DNA from 2 places in the Burkholderia sp. BC1 genome. Region 2 is predicted to be linked to the other one. Evidence: predicted binding sites of a transcription regulator. Region 2 holds the regulator's gene; the other holds the start of a gene.
The links. Region 2 encodes FliA, which starts transcription of late flagellar genes. Its sites were predicted from a motif close to CTAAAGTTTNNNNNNNNNNNGCCGNTA; they were not measured.
Positions count from the first base shown of each region.

Region 1 (5,209 bases), on a different contig from region 2:
GGCCGGCGCGAATCTCGCGGACGTCGTGAAGGCGCTGAACACGCTCGGCGCGACGCCGGCCGACCTGATGTCGATCCTGCAGGCGATGAAGGCGGCCGGTGCGCTGCGCGCGGATCTGGAGATCATCTAAATGGCGAATTTCCCCGGTGCCACCGACCTCACGCAGCGCTTCGCACTCGACGTGCAGGGCTTCGACGCGCTGCGCGCGCAGGCGAAGCAGTCGCCGCAGGGCGGCGCGAAGGCGGTCGCAGGCCAGTTCGACGCGATGTTCACGCAGATGATGCTGAAGAGCATGCGCGATGCGACGCCCGAAGGCGGGCTGTTCGACTCGCATACGTCGAAGATGTACACGTCGATGCTCGACCAGCAGCTCGCGCAGCAGATGTCGTCGCGCGGCATCGGCGTCGCCGACGCGCTGATGAAGCAGCTGATGCGCAACGCCGGGCAGGGCGCGGGCGCCGGCGCGGCGGCCGATCTCGGCGGCGGCTTCGGCGCGGCCGGCAACGAAGGCAGCCTCGCCGCGATGAGCGCGATGGCGAACGCCTATGCGAACGCGGCCGCGAACAACGGCGGCCTGTCGCGCGCGCGCGGCTATTCGGCCGGCAGCGCGCTGACGCCGCCGGTGAAGGGCGCGACCGGTGCGCCGGACGCGGACGCGTTCGTCGACCGGCTCGCCGGCCCCGCACAGGCGGCGAGCGCGGCGACCGGCATTCCGGCGCGCTTCATCGTCGGCCAGGCGGCGCTCGAATCGGGCTGGGGCAAGCGCGAGATCCGCGCGGCCGACGGCTCGACCAGCTACAACGTATTCGGCATCAAGGCGACACGCGGCTGGACCGGCCGCACGGTATCGGCGCTGACGACCGAATACGTGAACGGCACGCCGCGGCGCGTCGTCGCGAAGTTCCGCGCGTACGATTCGTACGAGCATGCGATGACCGACTACGCGAACCTGCTGAAGAACAATCCGCGCTATGCGGGCGTGCTGAGCGCGAGCCGCAGCGTCGAGGGTTTTGCGCAGGGGATGCAGAAGGCCGGCTATGCGACGGACCCGAACTACGCGAAAAAGCTGATCTCGATCATGCAGCAGATCGGCTGACGAATCGCTGACGCTTTGGCCCCCGACGGACCGCGCCCGGCACCCCGCCGCGCGCGGTTTCAACGTTTGCGCAAAAAAATTCGGCAAATCGATCTAAACTTTCGGTCAGCACTGCCGCTAAGTGTGAGAGACCTGCGTCCGGGCCCCGTATTCTGGCCCGGTTTTATCGCGCACCGGTTATGCGTGCGCCCATGACAAGAAAGACCGGCTAGCCATGAATATCGAAACGTCGACGGACCCGAGCCTGGACTCGGGCCACTCCGGCCCCGACTACGCCCGCCGCAATCCGCTGGAAATCGGCGTCCAGTTGCGCAATCTCGTGAACCGCGGCGATTTCCTGACCGTCGAGTATCCGGGCGGCCAGCTCGTCACGCGCCTGCTGGAAGTCGATGTCGGCGCACGCACGTTCACGTTCGACTGGGGCGCACTGTCCGAACAGAACGCGAGCATTCTCGGCGCGGCGCACTGCGCGTTCTCGGCCGCGCCCGAAGGCGTGCGCGTCGAATTCACGACCGGCACGCCGCGCGAGACGCGCTACGAGGGGCTGCCGGCGTTCGTCGCCGATTTCCCCGACGTGCTCGTCTGCATCCAGCGCCGCGAGTATTTCCGCGTCGACGCGCCGGTCGTCGATCCGTTCCTGTGCCGCGGCGCGCTGCCGGACGGCGAGCGCTTCCAGTTCGAGGTGCACAACCTGTCGCTCGGCGGCGTCGGGCTGCGCACGGCCGACGAACGCGTCGAGGCGCTCGCGCTCGGCACGGTGCTGCCGGACGTCGAGCTCGAGCTGACCGGGCACGGCAAGCTGTCGCTCGACCTGCAGCTCGTGTCGCAGCGCGCGACGCAGCTGCCGAACGGCGCGCGCCGCTATCAGCTCGGCTTTCGCTTCCTGTCGCTGCCGGGCAGCGCCGAAAACACGCTGCAGCGGCTGATCACGCAGCTCGAGATGAAGCGCCGCTCGCTCGCTCGCGCGTGACGCGCCGCGCCGCGACGGCGCGCGGCAGGCTCGCCGGCGTCGCTTCGGGCAGCGCCGGCGCCCGATGCGCGACATGCGCGTCGGGCGGCCATTTTTCCCTCAATTTTTTCGATCCGCGGCCGTTATACCGGGAGTCACGCAACCCGGCGGCCGCAGCGCGGCCGGCTCATCAGGATCGCGCATGTCCAACACACTCATGAACCTCGGCGTCAGCGGCCTCAACGCCGCGCTCTGGGGCCTCACGACGACCGGTCAGAACATCAGCAACGCCGCGACGCCCGGCTATTCGGTGGAGCGGCCCGTCTACGCGGAAGCGAGCGGCCAGTACACGAGCAGCGGTTACCTGCCGCAGGGCGTGAACACCGTCACCGTGCAGCGGCAGTACAGCCAGTACCTGAGCGACCAGCTGAACACCGCGCAGACGCAAAGCGGCGCGCTGTCGACCTGGTATTCGCTCGTCGCGCAGCTGAACAACTACATCGGCAGCCCGACGGCCGGCATTTCGACCGCGATCACGAACTACTTCACGGGGCTGCAGAACGTCGCGAACAACGCGGCCGACCCGACGGTGCGGCAGACGGCGATAAGCAACGCGCAGACGCTCGCGGACCAGATCACGGCCGCCGGCCAGCAATACGACGCGCTGCGCCAGAGCGTGAACACGCAGCTCACGAGCACCGTATCGCAGATCAATACCTACACCGCGCAGATCGCGCAGCTGAACCAGCAGATCGCCGCCGCGAGCAGCCAGGGGCAGCCGCCGAACCAGCTGATGGACCAGCGCGACCTCGCGGTGTCGAACCTGTCGAGCCTCGCGGGCGTGCAGGTCGTGCGCAACAGCGACGGCTACAGCGTATTCCTCGCGGGCGGCCAGCCGCTCGTCGTCGCGGACAAGAGCTATCAGCTCGCGACCGTCACGTCGCCGTCCGACCCGAGCGAGCTGACCGTCGTGTCGCAGGGCATCGCCGGCGCAAATCCGCCGGGCCCGAACCAGTACCTGCCCGACACGTCGCTGTCCGGCGGCACGCTCGGCGGCCTGCTCGCGTTCCGCAGCCAGACGCTCGATCCGGCGCAGGCGAAGCTCGGCGCGATCGCCGCCAGCTTCGCCGCGCAGGTCAACGCGCAGAACGCGCTCGGCATCGATCTGTCGGGCAACGTCGGCAGCAACCTGTTCGCGGTCGGCGCGCCGACCGTCTATACCGACACGCGCAACCAGGGCGACGCGACGCTGTCGGTGTCGTTTTCGAACGCGTCGCAGCCGACCACCGGCGACTACACGCTGTCGTTCGACGGCACGCAGTACACGCTGACCGACCGCGCGACGGGTTCGGTGGTCGGCACGTCGAACACGATGCCCGGCTCGATCGGCGGGCTCGACTTCTCGGTGTCGTCGGGCACGATGCAGGCCGGCGACCAGTTCACCGTGCTGCCGACGCGCGGCGCGCTCGACGGCTTCCAGCTCGCGACCTCGAACGGTTCCGCGATCGCGGCCGCGTCGCCGGTCGTCACGTCGGCCGCGTCGACCAACGCGGGCACCGCGACCATCACGCAGGGGCCGGTGAGCGCCGGCTATCAGGTGCCGGCCACGACGCTGACCTACGACGCGGCGACGAAGTCGCTGTCGGGCTTCCCGGCCGGCACGACGGTGACGATCGCCGGCACGCCGCCGCAGACCGTGACGATCACGAGCTCGACGACGCCCGTGCCGTACGACCCGGCCGCCGGCGCGACGCTGACGATGTCGGGCACCGCACCGGGCGCGCTGAGCGGCGTGACGGTGTCGCTGTCCGGCGCGCCGGCCGACGGCGATACGTTCCGGATCGGCCCGTACGCGGGCGGCACGAACGACGGCACCAACGCGCTCGCGCTCTCGAAGCTCGTCACCGCGAAGTCGTTCGGCAACGGCACGGTCACGCTGACCGGTGCGTACGCCAGCTACGTGAACGACATCGGCAACGCGGCGAGCCAGCTCAAGTCGTCGAGCGCCGCGCAGACGGCGCTCGTCGGCCAGATCACGTCCGCGCAGCAGTCGGTGTCGGGCGTGAACCAGAACGAGGAAGCGGCGAACCTGATGCAGTACCAGCAGCTCTACCAGGCGAACGCGAAGGTGATCCAGACGGCGGCGACGCTGTTCCAGACCGTGCTCGGCCTGTTCAACTGATTCCGGGGATCGAAGCGATGCGGATTTCCACAGCCCAGTTCTACCAGCTGAACGTCGCGCAGATGAGCGACCAGCAGGCGCAGCTCGCGCAGCTGTATCAGCAGATTTCGAGCGGCGTGAGCCTGTCGACGGCCGCCGACAACCCGCTCGGCGCGGCGCAGGCCGTGCAGCTGTCGATGACGTCGGCGACGCTGTCGCAGTACGCGACGAACCAGAACGTCGCGCTGTCGTCGCTGCAGAAGGAGGATCAGGCGCTCACGAGCGTGAACAACCTGCTCAACAGCATCCATTCGATCGTGATCCGGGCCGGCGACGGCGCGCTGTCCGACAGCGACCGGTCGGCGCTCGCGACGCAGCTGCAGGGCTATCGCGACCAGCTGCTGACGCTCGCGAACTCGACCGACGGCGCCGGCAACTACCTGTTCGCGGGCTACCAGTCGACGACGGCGCCGTTCGCGAACGGCACGGGCGGCGGCGTGGTCTACAGCGGCGACCGCGGCGCGCGCCAGGTGCAGATCGCCGACACGCGCACGATCGCGCAGGGCGACGACGGCGCGAGCGTGTTCCTGTCGGTGCCGATGCTCGGCAGCCAGCCGGTGCCGGCCGCCGGCGCGGCGAACCAGGGCACGGCGACGATCGGCGCGGTGACGATCACCGATCCGTCGGCCGCGACGAACGCGCACACGTTCACGATCACGTTCGGCGGCACGTCGGCCGCGCCGACCTACACGGTGACCGACGAGACGGTCGCGCCGCCGACGACCACGGCGCCGCAACCGTATGCCGCCGGCACGGCGATCGCGCTCGGCAACGGCCTGTCGGTGCCGGTGTCGGGCACGCCGTCGCCGAACGACACGTTCTCGGTCACGCCGGCGCCGCAGGCTGGCACCGACGTGTTCGCGACGCTCGACACGATGATCGCGGCGCTGAAGGTGCCGATCGGCAGCGACACGGTCGCGGCCGCGAAGCTCGCGAACGCGAT
Region 1 is NZ_JBQYLP010000001.1:74,880-80,088, reverse strand. Features, by position in the region: gene ACSHSS_RS00400 (flagellar basal body P-ring protein FlgI) at 1-130, shown strand, start outside; gene flgJ (flagellar assembly peptidoglycan hydrolase FlgJ) at 131-1,096, shown strand; gene ACSHSS_RS00390 (flagellar brake protein) at 1,311-2,066, shown strand; gene flgK (flagellar hook-associated protein FlgK) at 2,248-4,227, shown strand; gene flgL (flagellar hook-associated protein FlgL) at 4,245-5,209, shown strand, end outside.
Region 1: the regulator FliA is predicted to act here: its motif matches at 2,165-2,191, upstream of flgK (flagellar hook-associated protein FlgK).

Region 2 (5,209 bases):
CCGGTCGCGCAGCCGAGGTTCACGAGGCGGCCTTCGGCCAGCAGGATGATGCGCTTGCCGTCCGGGAAGATGATGTGGTCGACCTGCGGCTTGATGTTTTCCCACTGGTACTGGCGCGTCGACGCGACGTCGATTTCCGAATCGAAGTGGCCGATGTTGCAGACGATCGCGTTGTGGCGCATCGCCTTCATGTGATCGTGCGTGATCACGTGATAGTTGCCGGTCGCGGTCACGAAGATGTCGGCCTTGTCGGCCGCGTATTCCATCGTCACGACGCGGTAGCCTTCCATCGCCGCCTGCAGCGCGCAGATCGGATCGATCTCGGTGACCCACACGGTCGCGCCGAGGCCGCGCAGCGACTGCGCGCAGCCCTTGCCCACGTCGCCGTAGCCCGCGACCACCGCGACCTTGCCCGCGATCATCACGTCGGTCGCACGCTTGATGCCGTCGACGAGCGACTCGCGGCAGCCGTACAGGTTGTCGAACTTCGACTTCGTGACGGAGTCGTTCACGTTGAACGCCGGGAACGGCAGGCGGCCGTCCTTTTCCATCTGGTACAGGCGGTGCACGCCGGTCGTCGTTTCTTCGGTCACGCCCTTGATGTGCGCGAGGCGCTTCGAGTACCAGTTCGCGTCGATGTCGAGGTGGCGCGCGATCGACTTGTACAGCGCGACTTCTTCCTCGTTGGTCGGCTTCGCGATCACCGAGCGATCCTTCTCGGCCTTCGCGCCGAGGATCAGCAGCAGCGTCGCATCGCCGCCGTCGTCGAGGATCATGTTCGCGAATTCGCCGTTCGGCCATTCGAAGATGCGGTGCGAGAACTCCCAGTATTCGTCGAGCGATTCGCCCTTGAACGCGAACACCGGCGTGCCGGCTTCGACGATCGCGGCAGCCGCGTGGTCCTGCGTCGAGAAGATGTTGCACGAAGCCCAGCGCACGTCGGCGCCGAGCGCCTTCAGCGTCTCGATCAGCACGCCGGTCTGGATCGTCATGTGCAGCGAACCGGCGATGCGCGCGCCCTTCAGCGGCTGCTGCGCCTTGTATTCGTCGCGGATCTGCACGAGGCCCGGCATTTCGGTCTCGGCAATGTTCAGCTCCTTGCGGCCCCAGCCGGCAAGTGCCATGTCGGCGACGACGTAATCCTGGGAAGCTTTCGAATCGATAACGGCGCTCATCACGCCCTCCTTTCTAAAAAAGTTCTAGAAATTGATGACGTGAGCGCCGTTCAGGAGGCGGGCCGGCGCGAATGTCGCCGCACGGCTGCCTGGTGAAGCCTTCCGAGCCTGGCGGACGCAGAAGGTCCGTCGCAACGCTCCTCGGAAAACGGCTGCGATTGTAGCAAATCGCGACGGAAATTTCTTGTGTCGGCCGCGTCGATCGTCGTCGGCGCGGGCCCGCGGCGCGAAGCGCGCCCCTTTATCGAGATGCGCGCGGCGGTCCGTGTCGCGATGCTCGCGAACGGCGCGATGCGCCGCGCCGCCGCCCGCAGGCGCTTCAGCTTTCCGCGCCGACCCACGCCTGCTCGCGCAGCCGCGCGCGCAATCGCGCGACCGCCTGGCTGTGCAGCTGGCACACGCGCGATTCGCTGACCTCGAGCACGGCGCCGATCTCGCGCAGATTCAGTCCGCGCTCGTAGTAGAGCGACATCAGCAGCTTCTCGCGCTCGGGCAGCCGCTCGATCGCCTCGACGAGCGCACCGCGCAGATGCTCGTCGAGCAGCGCCGACAACGGATCGGCGTGATCGACGCGATAGCGGTCGAGGAACGGCTCGTCGTCGGCCGCGCGGTCGAAATCCTCGTAGTAGATGAGCTGGCTGCCGTGCAGGTCCTGCAGCATCGCCTGGTATTCGTCGAGCGGCATGTTCAGGTGCTGCGCGATCTCGGCCTCGCTCGCGGCGCGGCCGAGCCGCTGCTCGACCTGGTGCACCGCGAGTTCGACTTCACGCGAAGTCTTGCGCAGGCTGCGCGGCAGCCAGTCGTTGCTGCGCAGCTCGTCGAGCATCGCGCCGCGGATCCGCTGCGTCGCGTACGTCTCGAACTGCGCGCCCTGGTCTTCCTTGTAGCGGCCGGCCGCATCCATCAGCCCGATCATGCCGGCCTGGATCAGGTCGTCGAGATCGACGCTCGCCGGCATCTTCGCGACGAGCTGCAGCCCGAGACGGCGCACGAGCGGCGCGTACTGCGCGAGCACGTCGGCCTGCGAGATCTTTCCCTGAGCGTTGTACATCATGGCTCTCTCCTTCCGGTGACGCTCATGCGGCGTGCGCCGCGCCCGTCCGGTACGACGGCTGCCCGCCGCGCAGCTCGCGCGCGGCACCCGTGCCCGCACGCGGGCGCATCGGCCAGTACAGCAGGTCGGCCGCGATCTTTCGGTAGTCGCGCGCGGCGGGCGACGACGGAAACGCGTCGACCGTACAGCGCGTCAGCGCACGCGCGTGCTCGACGAGCGGATCGGCGCTCACGCAACCGGCATCGGCGATCGACACGGTCAGGTAGCGGCTCGCGACGCCCGCGAGGTTGTCGAACGCGGTCTTCGCATCGGCATGGCTGCCGACGTGGTTCACGAGCACGCGGAATTGCGCGGTCGCGTGCGCGAAATGCAGCCGCTTCATGCACGCGTACGCTTCGGTGATCGCGTGCGCGGCCACGCGCGTGACGATCAGCACGTCGTGCGCTTCGCGCGCGAGCGTCGAGAGCGTGCCGTCGGCGCCGAGCTGCGCGTCGATCAGCACGATGTCGGCCGGGCCGTCGACGAAGGCGCTCAGCTGCGCATCGCCGTAGCCGGCACGCGCGGCCTGCGCGCTCGCGCACAGCCAGAAACCGGCCGCGACGCGCGTGCGCTCGCCGTCTCGCAGCCATGCGCCGGCGAGCGTCGCGGCGGCCGAATGCACGTCCGCGCGCTCGTCGACGACGAGCACGTCCTTGCCGAGCGCCGCGAGCGCGGCGGCGACGTTCACGACGGTCGACGTGCAGCCGACGCCGGTCGGCCCGCCCGTCACCGCGACGATGCGCGACCCGCGCCCGGCCAGCAGGCGCCGCAGTCCTTCGGCCTGGTCGATCGTTCGTTTATCCAAATCGCACCTCGTGCAGATCGGCGGCCGCACGGGCGGTCAGCGCGGACAGCAGCAGCGGCATGTCGTCGTCCTGCGGGACGAACGGCGAGCCGTCGCGCGGCACGCAGAACGCGCTCTTCAGCAGGAAGCGCGTAGTCGCGACGTACAGGTTTTCCGGCACCTTCTGGCCGGTCGACACGTAGTGCACGGGCAGCTTGTAGCGGATCACGGTGTCGAGCGCGCCGCCGAGATGCGTCGCCTCGTCGAGCTTCGTCAGGATGCAGCCGGCGAGGTCAGGCCCGGCCAGGTCAGGCCCGGCCAGGTCCGGCCCGGCGAGATCGGCGCGGTCGCCGGCGCTGCGATAGGCCTGCACGACTTCGTTGAGCGTGTCGCCGTGGCTCGTCGCGTTGAGCAGCAGCAGCCGCTGCACCGGCGTGCTCGCGCCGTGCAGCATCGCGATCTGGTCGGACACCGCGCGGTCGCGCTGGCTCATCCCGATCGTGTCGATCAGTACGATGTGCTTGTTGCGCAGCTCGGACAGCGCGAGCGACAGATCGCCGGCGTCCTTCACGGCGTGGACCGGCACGCCGAGGATCTTGCCGAAGATGCGCAGCTGCTCGTGGCCGCCGATCCGGTAGCTGTCGGTCGTCAGCAGCGCGACCTTGCTCGCGCCGAAGCGCATCACGCAGCGTGCCGCGAGCTTGGCGGTCGTGGTCGTCTTGCCGACGCCGGTCGGCCCCATCAGCGCGAACACGCCGCCGCGCTCCATCAGTGCGTCCTCGCTGCCGAGCACCGGCAGGTTCGCGGCGAGCACCGACTGCGCCCATTCGAGCGCCGCGTCGAACGTCTGCGCACCGTCGCCGGCCGGCAGATGATCGACGAGCATCCGCACGAGCTGCGCGGAAAAACCGGCGGCGAACAGATGCTTCGACAATGCGCCGTGCACCGGGCTGCGGCGCTGGCGGTCGTGCCACATCAGGTTGTCGAACTGCGCTTCCATCATTCCGCGCAGCGCGCCGAGCTCGTGCATCACCGTGTCGTTGACGATGCGCTCGACGCCGGACTTCACCGCGTCGGCGACGGCCGCCGCCGTATCGGCGGACAGCCGCGCGCGGTCGGCCGCTTTTGCGGCAGCCGCGTCGGTCGTGCGCGCGGCGGCCGGCGCGCGCCGTTCCGCTTCGCGTGCGACGTCGCGCATCCAGTCGGGCGACGTCGCGGGCGCCGCGTCCTGCGGCGCGTGTGCGGCGCCGGCCGACGCGGCGGGCGCGGCTTGCGTACGGGCGCGCAGCGCATCGCGCTGCTGCGTCAGGCGTTTGGCGTGCTCGACGAGCCATGCGGCCGGCTCGCCCGACGCGGCGGGCGGCGCCGCATGTGCCGGCGCCGGCACGGCGGCATTCGCGCGCACCGCGTCCGGCTCGTCCGCGGCCGGCGCGGCAGGGCCGGCGGCCGCCTGCGTCGTCTCGGCGCTCGCGCCGAACACCGACGAGAACACGTCCGGCAGCCCGTGTTCGTCCGTCGCATACGGATTCGCGACCGCGCGGGCGGGCGCGGCGGGCCGCGCGACGATACCGGGCACGGCGGCCGCGGGCACGGCGGCGGGCAGCGCCGATTCGGGCAGGCGCGCTCGCACGGCAGCGGCGGCCGGCGGTGCGACCGCGGCCAGTTCGGCGTCGGCGAGTGCGACGATTTCGACGCTGCCGTCATCGAGCGCGCGGTTCGACAGCACGACGGCGTCGGCGCCCAGCGCCTCGCGCACCAGACGAAGCGCGTCGCGGCTCGTCGCGCCGGTGAATTTGCGAATGTTCAAGCGGAACCCCCGATGACGTTAACAACCTTGATCGTGCGTGTATCCGGCACTTCGGCATACGACAGCACTTTCAATTGCGGCAGGCTGCGGCGCAGGAAGCGCGCGAGCATCGCGCGCAACGCGTGCTGCACGAGCAGCACGGGCGGCAGCCCGAGATTCTGTTGACGCAGCATCGCTTGTTGCGTGCCGGTCAGAAGCGTGTTCGCGAGCCCGGGCTCGAGGCCCGGATTCGCGCCGGTCGCGAGCGCCTGCGACAGCACGCGCTCGAGATTCGCGTCGAGACCCATCACCTGCATGTCGCCCGTGCCCGGATACCACTGCTGCGTGATCGCGCGGCCGAGCGCGAGGCG
Region 2 is NZ_JBQYLP010000029.1:51,972-57,180, forward strand. Features, by position in the region: gene ahcY (adenosylhomocysteinase) at 1-1,178, opposite strand, end outside; S-adenosyl-L-homocysteine riboswitch at 1,210-1,324, opposite strand; gene ACSHSS_RS16335 (RNA polymerase sigma factor FliA) at 1,495-2,229, opposite strand; gene ACSHSS_RS16340 (MinD/ParA family ATP-binding protein) at 2,252-3,073, opposite strand; gene flhF (flagellar biosynthesis protein FlhF) at 3,066-4,859, opposite strand; gene flhA (flagellar biosynthesis protein FlhA) at 4,856-5,209, opposite strand, start outside.